2 regions of the Brevibacillus aydinogluensis genome follow, and region 2 is predicted to be linked to the other one. Evidence: riboswitches for the same ligand, from Rfam matches in the RefSeq annotation. Region 2 holds a riboswitch; the other holds the start of a gene.
The links. Region 2 has a riboswitch for glycine ahead of gcvT (glycine cleavage system aminomethyltransferase GcvT). Riboswitches for the same ligand answer to the same signal wherever they lie in the genome.
Positions count from the first base shown of each region.

Region 1 (7,720 bases), 500 kb from region 2:
GCAGTCACTGCCTTTAATCCCTTTAAAAACGCGTAACCATGCACCCAGACCGCCCGTCCTTTCCCCGACTGCACTCCGATGTGCAACCGCCGTTCCCTTCCTTTCCGCCGACGAATACATCATAGTATACGCCGAAGGAAAGGAAGGGATTTTCATGACACCGGATCAGATCCGCGCACTCTACAGACAACGGCAAATGAGGCCTGTCCACACGCACCCCCATCTTCCGAGCAACAGTCAGCAGCACGTATCCCCTCCAGGACATACCGGATGGGGCAAGTCGCACGTGGTCAAATCGTTGCCGCAACGAAGATCGGGCGGTTGCTGCGGGAGGCGTTTCAAGCCGTAGTCCCATAGGCATCGTCCTGCCGCTGGCTTATCATGTGTGGCGAGAGATGGTTGTCCACTGCACTGCTGAACAGCCCTATGAAGCATGTGGACTGCTGTCGGGGAGATGCGGACGGGCGGAGACCATTTGGAAGATGGAGAACGCCGATAAAAGCCCCTTCTCGTTTTCCATGAGAGAGGAACAGATTCGCCAGGTCTTTGCCCAAATGGAACAGAGAGGGGAACGTCTTGTCGCCATCTACCACTCTCATCCGGCCGCTCCCGCTTATCCATCGCCGTACGATATCGAGCACGCCTGTTATCCGGAGACTGCCTATCTGGTCCTGTCCCTTGCCGGACAACAGCCGGTTCTGGGATGTTTTCGCATCCACGGCAAACAGGTGACGCCGCTCAGATGTATCCTTTATTGAGTGACGTTGGTCTTGATTGACCGGGCATGTCCCATCTCTTCACAGTCTCGAAACAGTATATGGAAAAGTTGGGAAGCGGGAGCCGTGGCTCCCGCTTTTTTGTCGTCAGGAAAGCTGCTCCGCTTTCGTCAGCACCTCCGCTTTTTCCCAACTGACAAAGGTGTCCTCCCAGAATATTTGATACCATTCCCCGTTCACCGCGATGACGATTCCTCTGGCTCCGTCACGGGTGTAGACAACGCATTCCCCCGGCTTAAACATGTTCCACCGTCCATTACCCCAGTCTGAAAATAATCCCGTGACCGCCTTTCGGGTATTCCCACTTGATGTTTTCGTACGGACAGCCAATCCGGCAGCTTCCGCATTCGTGACATCCCTCGTACCCCACATGCATGCGCACACCTTCCCACTTGTAAACTTCGGCCGGACAAAAAATCGTGCACAGCTTGTCAGGACACTTGGTGGCACAGATGTCCGCATCCAGCACGTGCAGGTGTGACTTGGTGTCTGCCTTGAAGCGGACGAGGTACTGCTTTTCCTCGATCGATTGGCCTGCGGGCAGCTCTTTCCTCATTTCATCACCCTCCATGCCTGCATCAGATCGCGGGCCATCTTCCATTTCTCCCTGGCCGTGCCCAGATCACGCCAGATTTTCTTTTGCTTCTCCCACTTGGAACTGCCGTCCACGGTAAACATCTGGCTGGCCGCCCGGTTCATCATGGGAATATATCGCTCGAAATACTGGGGAGAACGTTCAAAGTGATGCGTGGCGTCCTGATACTTTTTCAGGTCCTGGCCAATGAAGCTGTCCAACAGTCTTTTGCGGTACGTATCCAGCGTCTTTTCGGAAAAGTCTCCCGCCGCTTTGGCCTCCAGGATTGCTTCCGCCGCCAGCACACCCGAGGTCATCGCCATGTTGGAGCCCTCGCGGTGGATCGCATTGACCAGTTGGGCTGCGTCCCCTACCACCAGTACGCCGTTACCGACGATCTTGGGCATGGAGCGGTAGCCGCCCTCCGGGATGAGATGGGCCAGGTACTCCTGCTGTTCGCTGCCCTGGATGTAGGGGCGGATCATCGGGTGATTCTTGACGTAGTCCAGCAGTGCATAGGGTTTGATCTTATGCTTGATCAGACCGGACAGCATTGCTCCCACGCCGATGTTGAGGCTGTCCTTGTTGGTGTACAGCCAGGCGGTGCCGAGAATGCCTTTGGTCGAGTCGCCGAAGATTTCGATCGTACAGCCCTGATCCCCTTCCAGATTAAAGCGGTCCTCGATGATCTTGCGGTCCAGCTTGAGCACTTCCATGACAGCGAGGGCCACTTCGTCAGGCCGAAACTCCTTGTGGAAGCCGAGCGACTTGGCCAAGAGCGAGTTCACCCCGTCGGCCAACACTACCACGTCAGCGAACACCTCTCCGTCCGGCCGGTCGGTGCGTACTCCCACCACCTTGCCGTCTTCCACGATGCACTCCCGCACGACCGTTTCGTTTACCAGCAGGGCCCCCTGCTGCACTGCCTTGTCGGCAAACCACTGGTCAAACTTGGCGCGCAGCACGGTGAAGTTGTTGTACGGCTCCTTCGCCCACTCCAACCCCTTGTAGCTGAATGTCAGCGCCGATTGTTCATCCAGCATCATGAAGCGCTGCTCCACGATCGGCCGCTCCACCGGCGCTTCCTTGTAAAAGCCGGGGATGATGTCCTCCATCATTTTGCGGTAGAGCACTCCACCCATGACGTTTTTGGAGCCGGGATATTCGCCCCGCTCCAGAAGCAGGACGTTGACACCGGCCTTCGCCAGCGTGTAGGCGCACGCCGTGCCCGCCGGTCCGGCCCCGACGACGATTGCATCAAACTTTTCCGCCATACTGCACCTCCTTGTCCGATTCCGCCTGAAGCGCCTCGATCAAGAGCGGGACGATTTCAAACGCGTCACCGACGAGGCCGTAGTGGCACGCCTGAAAGATCGGCGCGTCCGGGTCCTTGTTGATCGCGATGATCAATCCGGAGTTCTGCATCCCGACCAGGTGCTGAATCGCTCCGGAAATGCCAATGGCAAAGTAGATTTTCGGCGTCACCGTCACCCCGGTCTGCCCCACCTGATGCTGGTGGTCGATCCATCCCGCCTCGACGGCATCCCGGCTGGCCCCGACCGTCGCGCCGATTGCCTCGGCGAAGCGGTGGATCAGTTGGAAGCCCTCCTTGCTGCCCATCCCCTTGCCGCCGGCGACGATGATGTCCGCCTCGTCCAGCCGCACTCTCCTGCTGGTTTCGCGGACGATCTTCAGCACTTTGGTGCGGATCTCTTCCTCTCGCAGGGGAATCCGCTCCTCCACAATCTGGCCTGTACGATTGGGATCGGGCGGCAGTGCCTTCATCACCTTGGGCCGGACGGTGGCCATCTGCGGCCGATGCTTTTTGCACAGGATAGTCGCCATGATGTTGCCGCCGAACGCCGGACGGCTGGCTTCCAGCAGGCCCGTTTCTTGATCCACGTCAAGCATCGTGGTATCGGCGGTCAGCCCCGTCTCCAGATCGGTCGCCACGGCGCTGGCCAAATCCTTGCCGGTCGACGTGGCTCCGTAGAGCAGGATTTCCGGTTTGTGCTTCTGCACGCATGCGATCACGGCACGCATGTAGGACTCGGTCCGGTAGTAGTGAAAAATCGGGTCATCGTAGAGATAGACGACGTCCGCTCCGTACTGGAAGGCGACCGTCGCCAGTTCACGCACCTGGTCGCCGATCAGCAAGCCGGAAAGCGGCACACCCCGCTTGTCAGCCAGCTTTCGCCCCGCCCCCAGCAGCTCCAGCGACACCGGTGCGATCCGGCCGTCCTGCTGTTCCAAAAACACCCAGACCCCGCGGTACTCCTCCAGGTTCATGCCCGTCCCTCCTTTGCGCGAAACAAATCCTTCTTCTCCGCCAGGATTTCCATCAGCCGGTTCACCTGCTCGCGCGGGCTGCCCTGCAGCTTTTCGCCCCCCTTGGGTTTCTCCGGCGGCCACACCTTGGCGACGATCGTGGGTGAACCTTTCAGCCCCAGCAGGCTCCGATCCACGTCCTCCAGGTCGTTGACGGACCAGATGACGGGCTGGTAGCGGGCGGCGCGTAGCATGTTGGGAAGCGGAGAGTACGGCACCTCGTTGATCTCCTTTTCCACGGAGAACAGACAAGGCAGCGTGGACTGGACCACTTCGTACCCGTCCTCCAGCTTGCGGTGGACGATGGCGTATCCCTTCTCCTTGTTGATCTCCACCACCTTTTTCACATTGGTCAGCGGCGGTATGTCGAGCCGTCTGGCGATGCCCGGCCCCACCTGCCCGGTGTCGCCGTCGATCGTCATCTTGCCGCAGATGATCAGATCGATCGGCTTCTGCTTGGCGATTTTCTCCAGCGCCTTGGTCAGCGCATAGCTGGTGGCCAGCGTGTCCGCCCCGGCGAATGCCCGGTCGGTAATCATGTAGCCCTCGTCCGCACCGATCTCGATGCACTTGCGGATCGCCTTGACGGCCGGCGGCGGTCCCATTGTCAGCACGGAGACAGTGCCGCCGTAGCGCTGCTTCAGCCGGACCGCCTCTTCCACGGCGTGGGCGTCATACGGGTTGAGAATGGCTGGAGCGCTGGATCGGTCCATCGTGTTCGTCTTCGGGTTCATCTTGATAACCTTCGTGTCCGGCACCTGTTTGATACAGGCGACGATATGCAGCATGCACAAATCCCTCCTCGCTGCCAGCTGCGGTCTTCAGCGAAGTCCCGCACGGGTTGTCTCTTTTTTAGGCGCATCTTGGGCAGCGTGTTGTTCATTGTTATAACGTATTGCGGGGAGCTGTCACTTAGACCTGGAATATGGGACACGTTCGAAACATTTCACAAGATTGACAGAAGTTTAATTTAGCTATATATTTTTTCTGTCAAATTGCATATGAGATCGGATGAACCATTCAGGAAAAGATCGGAAACGATCTACCGACGGGGCAAGGGAGCACATCCCGAAACTCTCAGGTCTTGGCAACAAGTGAAACTGAATGGGGACGAACCTCTGGAGAGACCCCCTACCCGCATCGGCGAGGGGCACGGGCACCGAAGGAGCAAATTCGCAGCAATGCGAATGAATCTCTCAGGTAAAAGGACAGAGCGAACGACAGCTGCAAAACGACCGGAATGGCGCTAGGGGCTTATTGCTCCCCTGATTCCCCATGAACGGGCCGTTTTGCGTGTCCATGCCCGCTCCAGAAACATTTCATCCGCGATGAAATGTTTTTTCTTTTGTACGCAGATTTGTACGACAAACAAGGAGGAAACGACATGGACAAGCTGCTGCATTGGCTGGATGTAATCAACGGTTACGTATGGGGACTGCCCACGCTGGTGCTGTTGGTGGGCACGGGCGTAATGCTGACAGTGAGGTTGAGAGGATTGCAGTTCCGCAAACTGTGGTATGCCTTGAGGCTGGCCTTTGGCCGGCAGGAGAGCGGCTCGCCTGGGGATATCAACCACTTTCAGGCGCTGATGACAGCGCTGGCCGCCACCATCGGGATGGGCAACATCGCAGGTGTCGCCACTGCCGTCGCCACGGGTGGTCCCGGCGCCATCTTCTGGATGTGGGTTACTGCCCTGTTCGGCATGGCCACCAAGTATGCCGAAGCCATTTTGGCGGTCACCTACCGGATTCGCGAAGCGGACGGCCGCTATTCCGGCGGCCCGATGTACTACCTCGAACGGGGATTGAAGCAAAAATGGCTGGCTGTGCTCTTTGCCTTGTTTGGCACGCTGGCTTCGTTTGGGATCGGCAACATGGTGCAGGCCCACTCGGTGGCGGACGCGCTGCATTTGAACTTCGCCGTTCCCCCGCTCGCGTCCGGCGTGGCCCTGGCGCTGTTCACCGCGTTCGTGGTGCTGGGCGGCGTGCGCAAGATCGGCCAGGTGACCAGTGTTCTCGTGCCGTTCATGGCCCTGTTTTACATCGCCGCCGGCATTTGCGTCGTCCTGTTCCACCTGGACCGGGTGCCGCAGGCGGTATCCATCATTCTCGAAGGGGCCTTCAACGGGACGGCGGCCACGGGCGGCTTTTTGGGGGCCACGGTGGCGATGGCGATTCAAAAAGGAGTGGCCCGCGGCGTCTTTTCCAATGAGGCGGGGCTGGGCAGCGCTCCGATCGCGGCCGCTGCCGCCAAGACCGACACGCCGGCCAAGCAGGCGCTGGTCTCGATGACAGGCACCTTTCTCGACACCATCATCGTCTGTACGATTACCGGACTGGCCCTGGTGACGACCGGCGCATGGGAAACGGGCAAATCAGGAGTGGAGGCGACGACCTACGCATTCCAGACCGTATTTGGCCCGGCCGGCAGCTACGTGCTGGCCGTTGCCGTGATCCTGTTTGCCTACTCCACCATTCTCGGATGGGCCTACTACGGCGAAAAGTGCTTCGAATACCTGGCGGGCAAGGATTCCGGCCGTTACTTCCGCCTCGTCTTTGTGGCGATGGTGAGCGTCGGTGCAACGCTGAAGCTGGACCTCGTCTGGACGCTGTCTGACATTATGAACGGGCTGATGGCTGTGCCCAATTTGATCGGCCTGATCGGTCTCTCCGGCGTCGTCGTGGCGGAAACGAGGCGCTTTTGGGAACAGGAAGCAGCCTGCACCGCGAAACGAAAGCTGGCTGGCTGACACGCTTTGCCTGTTACCTGATCTCGTTTACGAATGAGCGCCTGGCTGCTGCTCGACCGCCATCGTCAGCAGCTTTTCCAACGCCTCCAGCGCCCGCTGCTCGTCAGGCCCGTCAGCGGTCAGGGACACCTGCTCACCCTGGGCAACGGTCAGCGACATGATGCTGATGATGCTTTTTCCGTTTGCCGTCTTCCCGCCTTTGCGCAGACCGATGTCACTGGCAAAAACGGAAGCCGTTTGCACAAATGCGGACGCCGGTCGGGCATGCAGCCCTTGGGGAAGGGTGACAATCACTTGTTTTTCCAACATGAAACATTCCACTCCCAATCTCTCTTTGCAAGTGTTACACCTGCGGCAGGGCGGCGATCAGTTCTTTCACCTGGTCCGTCCTGGTCAGCCCGGTCGCCTTGTCGACGATGGAGGTATAGATGTGCGGAATCACGTGTTGGACCCCCTCCTCCAGGCAGGTTTCCACCACACGCCGGATGGAGGATGCGTCGATGCCTCCAGTCGGTTCGAATACGGACAGACCGCAGCGCACTGCCGCGCGAGCCATCGCCCGCAGTTCGTCGAGGCGTTGGCATCCGTTCACCGGGTAAAATTTGACTGAATGCACGCCGATCTCCGCCAGCATCGCCGCAGCCGCCTCGCAGGAGACGGTCTCCTGCCAGGTCCCACTTACGGGGCCGGTCGATATGATGACCCGCCCCGGTGTGCCGCTGGGGGCGATCAGCGCGTTAACAATTGTATCGCTGCTCCCTGCCTGCTGCAGGCAGCCCAGTGTGTAGCCGGCGGCGGGAAACACCTGGTTGACATGGGCCGGTTTTGTCCGTGCGGCCACCTCAGCCACCTTGTTCCACTGGGTCGGGTCGCCGGCCCCCAAACCCACGGAAACGGGCACGCCGGCGCGCTGGAACGACTCTACGGCGGCAGCGGCGGCATCAACGTCAGGGTACGCTTTTACCATCACGCCGATAAGCACCCGGCCCTCGGTCGCTTCCAAAATCCCCCTGGCGTTTTCCACGTGTTTGGCAAGAACATTGAGTCGGATGGTTGGCTTGTTCGTTGACATGGGTGCTCCCTCACTTTCTGTTGCTCCAAATCTCCCGGAGGCGGGCTGCAATGATCGCTTCCTGTCCGGGGCGCAGCGGTCTCGGGTCAAAGGCAATCACGCCCGTGTTGGCGTAGTGATTGCGGGTGAAAATGGCCGGGTCGCCCGCTTCCAGGAGGCGAATCAGCTCATGGGCTGTCATCCCTGCCGTCCGCTCGTCCACTTTTACCTGCGCACGGTAG
Region 1 is NZ_OY569118.1:2,892,686-2,900,405, forward strand. Features, by position in the region: gene Q7F15_RS14240 (coiled-coil domain-containing protein) at 1-36, shown strand, start outside; gene Q7F15_RS14245 (M67 family metallopeptidase) at 396-758, shown strand; gene Q7F15_RS14250 (hypothetical protein) at 864-1,019, opposite strand; gene Q7F15_RS14255 (ferredoxin family protein) at 1,033-1,347, opposite strand; gene Q7F15_RS14260 (FAD-dependent oxidoreductase) at 1,329-2,624, opposite strand; gene Q7F15_RS14265 (electron transfer flavoprotein subunit alpha/FixB family protein) at 2,608-3,639, opposite strand; gene Q7F15_RS14270 (electron transfer flavoprotein subunit beta/FixA family protein) at 3,636-4,466, opposite strand; glycine riboswitch at 4,787-4,900, shown strand; gene Q7F15_RS14275 (alanine/glycine:cation symporter family protein) at 5,063-6,427, shown strand; gene Q7F15_RS14280 (HPr family phosphocarrier protein) at 6,455-6,736, opposite strand; gene Q7F15_RS14285 (KDGP aldolase) at 6,771-7,499, opposite strand; gene Q7F15_RS14290 (DgaE family pyridoxal phosphate-dependent ammonia lyase) at 7,510-7,720, opposite strand, start outside.
Region 1: it holds a riboswitch for glycine, as region 2 does, so the genes downstream of both, Q7F15_RS14275 (alanine/glycine:cation symporter family protein) here and gcvT (glycine cleavage system aminomethyltransferase GcvT) in region 2, are expected to answer to the same signal.

Region 2 (7,720 bases):
CTGTTCAATGGTGCCGACGGTGGACAGGTTGTAGATGTGGACGTCCCGCTGCTGCCCCAGCCGGTGGACGCGGCCGATCCGCTGTTCCACGCGCATCGGGTTCCAGGGCAGATCGTAGTTGATCACCTGATTGCAGAACTGCAGATTGATCCCTTCGCCGCCCGCCTCGGTGGCGATCAGCACCTGTGCCCGGTTTTGAAACAGGTCGGTCATCCAGTCTTTTTTGCTCCGTTTAAATCCGCCGCGAAACGGCACAGAGGTAATCCCGTGTTCATGCAGGTACTTTTGCAGATAATTCTGCGTCGCCCGGTACTCGGTGAAGATGATCACCTTGTCGTTGATTTCCCGGATCAGTTCCACGGTTTTTGCCGCCTTGGAGTGGGTCTCGATCCGCTTGATCAGCTCCACCAGCTCCATGATCTCGGCTCTTGCCGGGGAGTCCTCCGGGGTGCGCTGGTGCATGTTGTACAGCGTCATGAACGCCGCTTCCCGGCTGGAGCAGACCTCTCGCTGCAAGGTGATCAAGGCGAGCGAGTTGAAGCCGCCCGTCCCGGAGTGATACTGTTCCTTGACAAAGCGGGTGACCCCGTCGTACAGGGCCTTTTCCTCCGGCGACAGCACGATGGGGATGGACCGTACCACGCGGTTGGTAAACTGGATGCCGCCGTCGCTTCGCTTGTTGCGGATCATCACCTTGTCCAGCTCGTGTTTGAGTTGCTCGTTGTTTTTCGCCTGCCGCTTTCCTTCCACGTAGTTGGTGGCAAACGTGCTGGTGTGGCCAAGATGGCCCGGCTTCAGCAGGTTGATCAGGTTGTACAGCTCGTCCATCTCGTTCTGGATCGGCGTGGCAGTGAGGAGCAGGCAGTATTTTTTGCGGATTTCCTTGACGAACTGGTAGTTCCGCGTCCGCTTGTTCTTCAACTTGTGCGCCTCGTCAATAATCAGCATGTCGTAGTCGATGTTCAGCACGTGGCGGCGGTGCGGGTCGCGCTTGGCCGTGTCGATCGAGGCCACCACCACGTCGTACTGCCGCCACATGTACTCTTTTTTCTGCGCGATAGCGGGGATGCCGAACTTCTGGTTCAGCTCCTTGGTCCACTGAATGACCAGGGAGGCGGGGACCAGCACGAGAATCTTCTTGGCCAGGCCGCGGACCATGTACTCCTTCATGATCAGTCCGGCCTCGATCGTTTTGCCCAGCCCCACTTCGTCGGCCAGGATGGCCCGGCCGCGCAGCTCGTTTAACACGCGTTCTGCTGTTTTGAGCTGGTGCGGATAGGGTTTGAGGGAAGGCAGATACTTGAGGCATTGGAGCTGGTCGAACTCGCGCACAAGCATGGCTTCTTCCGCCTCCAGGGCCAGCTGGAACAGTTCCCATTTGTCCCAAGGGCCGTCCTGCCGCATGCGCTCCGTAAGCAAATCAATCCATTTCATGTCAAACGAGACAGGAATATTCGTCATTTTTGCACCTCATTACTAAAGGATGCCATTTATCATATAAGTCATGCGCTAATTGTTAACAATATTTGTCCTCGAGAAAAAATTGTTAACGAAATCGTGAGTTGAATGTCAATTTGCATATTTTCAAAAAAGCACGCTCGTGGTAGGATAAACGTGTAGGTTTGTTGTTTAGTATGGAATCAATTGAAAAAGTTATGTATGGCCCAACATCCAACGCGAATGATAGTAGAAGGGAGAGACTGTCTTTAGACAGCGCCGAAGGAGCAAGCCGGCGACGGTGAATCTCTCAGGCAAAAGTACCTCTACTTGACGCATCTCTGGAGAGAGCTCGACAAGAGCCACCAACGGGGAAACTTGCCAGCTGTGCCGGTTGGCCCGCTTCGGCAAGGTAACTCTCAGGTACCAAGGACAGAGGGGAGACATGGGGGCGCCGTCTTCTTTGGCGTTTTCCGATTCTTCCGCTCTGTCCTTTTTTGCGTTCGTGAACGCGTCCTTATGAACGATCGCTCACGTTCCGGACGCAAGGCGACTCCGGGTTGCTTGGGGCCAATCGGTTTGCGGCAAAGAGCCGGGGCGATCGTCGGAGGCTTTGCCGGCTGTGTTCAGCTTTACAACAAACAGTTCATTCGGTTCAGGAGGTGCCTCATGTCCACTTTGAAACGCACGCCGCTCTTCCCGATTTACGAGAAGTACGGGGCGAAAACCATCGACTTCGGCGGCTGGGAGCTGCCGGTTCAGTTTTCCAGCATCACTCAGGAGCACGAAGCGGTGCGGACGAAGGCAGGATTGTTCGACGTATCCCACATGGGGGAAGTGGAGGTAAAAGGGGAGCGGGCGCTGGAATTCCTGCAGCGCGTGACCACCAACGACGTCTCCAAACTGGTGCCGGGCCAGGCGCAGTACAGCTTGATGTGCTATCCGGACGGCGGAACGGTGGATGATCTGCTGGTGTACAAATTTGCCGACGATCACTACCTGCTGGTGATCAACGCGGCCAACATCGACAAGGACTATGACTGGCTTTCCCAGCATCTGATCGACGGCGTCACGATCGAAAACATTTCTCCGCAAACAGCCCAGATCGCCCTGCAGGGGCCGCTGGCGGAGTCCATCCTGCAGCGGCTGACACCCGTCGACCTGTCGCAGATCGGCTTCTTCCGCTTTGAACGGGATGTGCTGATTGACGGTGTGCCCGCGCTCGTCTCCCGCAGCGGGTACACGGGTGAAGACGGCTTCGAGATTTACCTGGACGCTGCTCACGCCATCCAGGTATGGGAGAAACTACTCGAGACAGGCGCAGCGGACGGCCTGGTGCCGTGCGGACTGGGGGCGCGCGACACGCTCCGCTTCGAGGCAAGGCTGCCGCTCTACGGTCAGGAACTGAGCAAGGATATTACGCCGATCGAGGCTGGTGTCGGATTTGCCGTCAAGGTGGACAAAGACGTGCCGTTTATCGGCCAGGAAGTTTTAAAGGCGCAGAAAGAACAGGGAGCGCCCCGCAAACTGGTCGGGATCGAAATGATCGACCGCGGCATCCCCCGCACGCATTATCCGGTGTTTGTCGACGACCAACAGGTGGGGGAAGTGACAACTGGGACCCAGTCCCCGACGCTGAAAAAGAACGTTGGGTTGGCTTTGGTCAAAGCGGAATTCGCTGCCATCGGCACGAAGCTGGATGTGGAGATACGCGGCAAACGCCTCAAGGCGGAAGTCGTGGCCACGCCCTTCTACAAACGGCCGAAAAACTGACGTAAGAATCGCAAGCGTGGAAAAGGAGGACCTCGCACGTGAAATACCGTTACCTGCCGCAGACTGATCAGGACAAGCGCGAAATGATGGAAGCGCTGGGCATTTCCAGCGTGGATGAACTGTTTGCCGACATCCCGGAAGAGGTGCGTTTCAAAGGGAATCTGAACATCCCGGAAGCGCTCTCTGAACCGGAACTGGTCCGCTACTTCCAAGGGCTGTCCAGCAAGAACGTCAACTTCAGCACCCACGTCAACTTCCTGGGTGCCGGCGTGTACGAGCATTACATCCCCAGCGTCGTCAACCACATGCTGCTGCGCGGCGAGTTTTTCACCGCCTACACGCCATACCAGCCGGAGATCAGCCAGGGGGAGCTGCAGGCCATCTTTGAATATCAGACGATGGTGTGCGAGCTGACCGGGATGGAGGTGGCCAACTCTTCCATGTACGACGGTGTCACCGCGCTCGCCGAAGCGGCGATGATGGCGGCTGGCCACACCGGCAGAAAAAAGGTGGTCGTCTCCCGTGCCGTACACCCGGAGGCGCGCAGCGTGCTGAAAACGTACGCCTACGGACAAGGCGTGGAGCTGGTCGAAGCGGGCTTCACCGGCGACGGCGTGACCGATCTTGCCGAACTGAAAGCGCTGGTTGACGACCAGACTGCCGCAGTCATCGTGCAGTACCCCAATTTCTTTGGCGCCGTGGAAGACCTGGCGGCGGTCGAACCGATTGCGCACGAAAAAGGGGCGCTGCTGGTCGTTTCTGCCAACCCGCTCTCCCTCGGTGTACTGGAAGCTCCAGGCAAGCTGGGAGCCGACATCGTCATCGGCGACATGCAGCCGTTTGGCATCCCGGCTTCGTTCGGCGGACCGCACTGCGGCTACTTTGCCACCACGTCCAAGCTGATGCGTAAAATGCCGGGACGCATCGTCGGCCAGACGAAGGATGAAAACGGCAAACGCGGGTTTGTCCTGACCCTGCAGGCGCGGGAACAGCACATCCGCCGCGAAAAGGCAACCTCCAACATCTGCTCCAACCAGGCGCTCATGGCGCTGGCTGCGTCGATCACGCTGTCGGCACTGGGCAAGCAGGGCGTGCAGGAGATGGCGATGATGAACCTGCAAAAAGCTCACTACGCCAAACAGGCGCTGCAGGCAAAGGGATTCCGGATTACCTTCGGAGCGCCGGTGTTCAACGAATTTGCGGTGGAGCTGTCCAAGCCGGTCGCAGAGGTGAACAAGGCGCTGCTCGCGAAGGGCATCATCGGCGGGTACGATCTTGGACTTGCCTATTCGGAACTGTCCGGCCACATGCTGCTCGCTGTCACGGAGCTGAGGACGAAAGACGAAATCGACACGCTGGTGCAGGAACTGGAGGCGATCACACGTGCATAACGACAAGGACAAAGCACTCATTTTTGAATTGAGCAAACCAGGCCGCGTGAGCTACAACCTGCCGGCGCTGGACGTGCCGGAAGTCGACGTGGCCGCGCTGCTGCCCAAGCATCTGATCCGCGAGACGCCAACCGAACTGCCGGAGGTGTCCGAACTGCAGCTCGTGCGTCACTACACCGAACTGTCCCGCCGCAATCACGGGGTGGACAACGGCTTCTACCCGCTCGGATCGTGCACGATGAAATACAATCCGAAAATCAACGAAGATGTGGCCCGCTATCCGGGCTTCGCTCAAACCCATCCCTATCAGCCGGAAGAAAGCGTCCAGGGTGCTCTGGAGCTGATGTACAACCTGCAGAACGACCTGGCGGAAATCACCGGGATGGATGCGGTGACGCTGCAGCCCGCAGCGGGAGCGGCCGGCGAGTGGACCGGGCTGATGATGATTCGCGCGTACCACGAGAGCCGCGGTGACCATCAGCGCACGAAAGTGATCGTGCCCAACTCCGCCCACGGCACCAACCCGGCTTCCGCAGCGGTCGCTGGCCTGCAAACCGTGACGATTCCGTCCGACGAGCGCGGCCTGGTGGATATTGAAGCGCTGCGCCAGGCAGTCGGTCCGGACACGGCGGCGCTGATGCTGACCAACCCCAACACGCTCGGCCTGTTTGAGGAAGATATCGTGGAAATGGCGCGGATTGTCCACGAAGCGGGCGGTCTGTTGTACTACGACGGGGCCAATGCCAACGCGATCCTGGGCATTGCCCGGCCGGGCGACATGGGCTTTGACGTCGTCCACCTCAACCTGCACAAAACCTTTACCGGTCCGCACGGCGGCGGCGGTCCCGGTGCCGGTCCAGTCGGGGTGAAAAAAATTCTGGAGCCGTTTTTGCCAGCCCCGATCGTGGGCAAAAAAGCAGACGGCACGTACTACTGGGACAACGACCGTCCCCAGTCCATCGGCCGCGTAAAAGGCTACCACGGCAACTTTGGCATCCTGGTCCGCGCCTACGCCTACATCCGCACGATGGGGCCGGAAGGGCTGCTGCAAGTCTCGCAAAACGCCGTGCTGAACGCCAACTACATGATGAGAAAGCTGGCGTCGGCCTACGAGCTGCCGTACGACCGCGTCTGCAAGCACGAATTTGTCCTCTCCGGCGTCCGCCAGAAAAAACTGGGCGTCCGTACGTTGGACATCGCCAAGCGTCTGCTTGACTTTGGCTACCACCCGCCGACGATCTACTTCCCGCTGATCGTCGACGAATGTCTGATGATCGAGCCGACGGAGACGGAGACAAAAGAAACGCTCGATGAGTTTATCGAGGTCATGCTGAGAATCGCCCGCGAGTGCGAAGAAAACCCGGAAATCGTTCAGGAAGCGCCGCACACCACGGTGGTCAAGCGCCTCGACGAAGCGACGGCAGCACGCAAGCCGATCCTCCGTTACCAGCCGGAACAAGCATAACCGATTGAAACCGCCCGTTTTTTTCGGGCGGTTTTTGCGTTGTCCACATACGGATTGCGAGCAGGAAGACTCCCGACAGATTGCGAACATCTGCGAACATCACAGCTGGAGACCTAATCCCTTGACAAAATTTAAATTTTATGATATGATTAAAAATTAACGATTGAAACAATTTGCTGGTCTGTGTATACTTCTTTGTACACGCCGTCTTTCCATTCCTTGTAAGATCGGCAGTACAAAGGAGGAGATAACCTTGCAAGAAAACCACGTCAGTCTGACCGCGATCATGACCGCCTACATGCGCGCCTACCATACCATGAATGACACCCCGAAAATTTTTGATGACTTTCTCGCCTTCGAGCTGATACCAGAGGAAAGACGTGTGCTGATTGAACAAGGATTGGCCAGTGCCCTTCAGATTCCCGTCCCGGAAGCCGGCCTGGCACGCTCCGGTCAGGCGGCTGACGCTCTGCGGCCGTTCCTGCAGGCGATGGGACTGTCTCATGTTCTCAGCCGCTCGCGATATGCGGAAGACAACCTTGAGCTCGCGGTACAACAAGGGATCGGGCAGTATGTCATACTCGGGGCCGGGTTGGATACGTTTGCGTTCCGCCGTCCCGATCTTCTGCGTCAACTGCAGGTATTTGAAGCAGACCACCCGGCCACGCAAGCCTTCAAACGCGATCGGCTGGCTGAATTGAAATGGGAGACCCCGTCACATCTCCACTTTGTGCCTGTGGATTTCACAAAGGAACGCCTGGCTGATGCACTGAAGCGTACGGCGTACGATGTGCAGACGAAGAGCTTTTTTAGCTGGCTGGGAGTCACCATGTACCTGACGCGCGACGAAGTGTTCGCAACGCTTCGTTCCATTGCCGAGATAGCCCCTGCGGGCAGTGCAGTGATTTTCGATTACTTTGTGCCGGAAGAAGGCGCGCCGCACGATAAAGAGATGCGGGAGGAGCTAAGCAAGATCGGTGAGCCGATGAAAACGGCCCTCGACCCGTCGACGCTGGCTGTCGAGTTGGAACGTGTGGGGCTGCGTCTGCATGAAAACGCAAGCTCGGCCGATATCCAGGAACGATACTTCCAGAACCGAACGGACGGTTATCAGGCGAGCTGTCACGTGCGCTTTGCATGGGCTGTCGTCACGTAAAAATGGCTGCCTCGATACGTGGATCATGTGCGCCGGGTGGGTTGCCCGGCTTTTTTGTTTGTTTACGCGATTCTCCGAGCGGCGGCTTAGGGCCTCTTTTCGACACTTTTACAGGTGGTGACGACGCCAGGCGGACTGGATGATGTGGTAAGATGGAGGGAGATCGTACGGTGACGTAGGGGAAGAAACGATAAGGGACAGGCGCGTCCACGTGTGCAATGGAATCGTCCGTCTCTTGCCGTCCCGGCTGCCGGCGGCGTACAATGGATGGGGCAAGAGGAGGTCGAACTATGGAACAATGGCGTTTTCTCGTCACGGAAGCCATGTCACCGGCCATGAACATGGCTGTCGACGAGGCGATTTTGCAACTGCACAGCGAAGGAAAGGTACCGCCGACCGTCCGATTTTACACATGGAATCCGGCGACCCTGTCGATCGGCTACTTTCAAAAGGCGGCCAAGGAAATCAACCTGGAGGCGCTGCGTGAGCGAGGGCTGG
Region 2 is NZ_OY569118.1:2,394,072-2,401,791, reverse strand. Features, by position in the region: gene Q7F15_RS11805 (DEAD/DEAH box helicase) at 1-1,461, opposite strand, end outside; glycine riboswitch at 1,681-1,773, shown strand; gene gcvT (glycine cleavage system aminomethyltransferase GcvT) at 2,107-3,210, shown strand; gene gcvPA (aminomethyl-transferring glycine dehydrogenase subunit GcvPA) at 3,249-4,601, shown strand; gene gcvPB (aminomethyl-transferring glycine dehydrogenase subunit GcvPB) at 4,594-6,066, shown strand; gene Q7F15_RS11785 (class I SAM-dependent methyltransferase) at 6,320-7,222, shown strand; gene Q7F15_RS11780 (lipoate--protein ligase family protein) at 7,513-7,720, shown strand, end outside.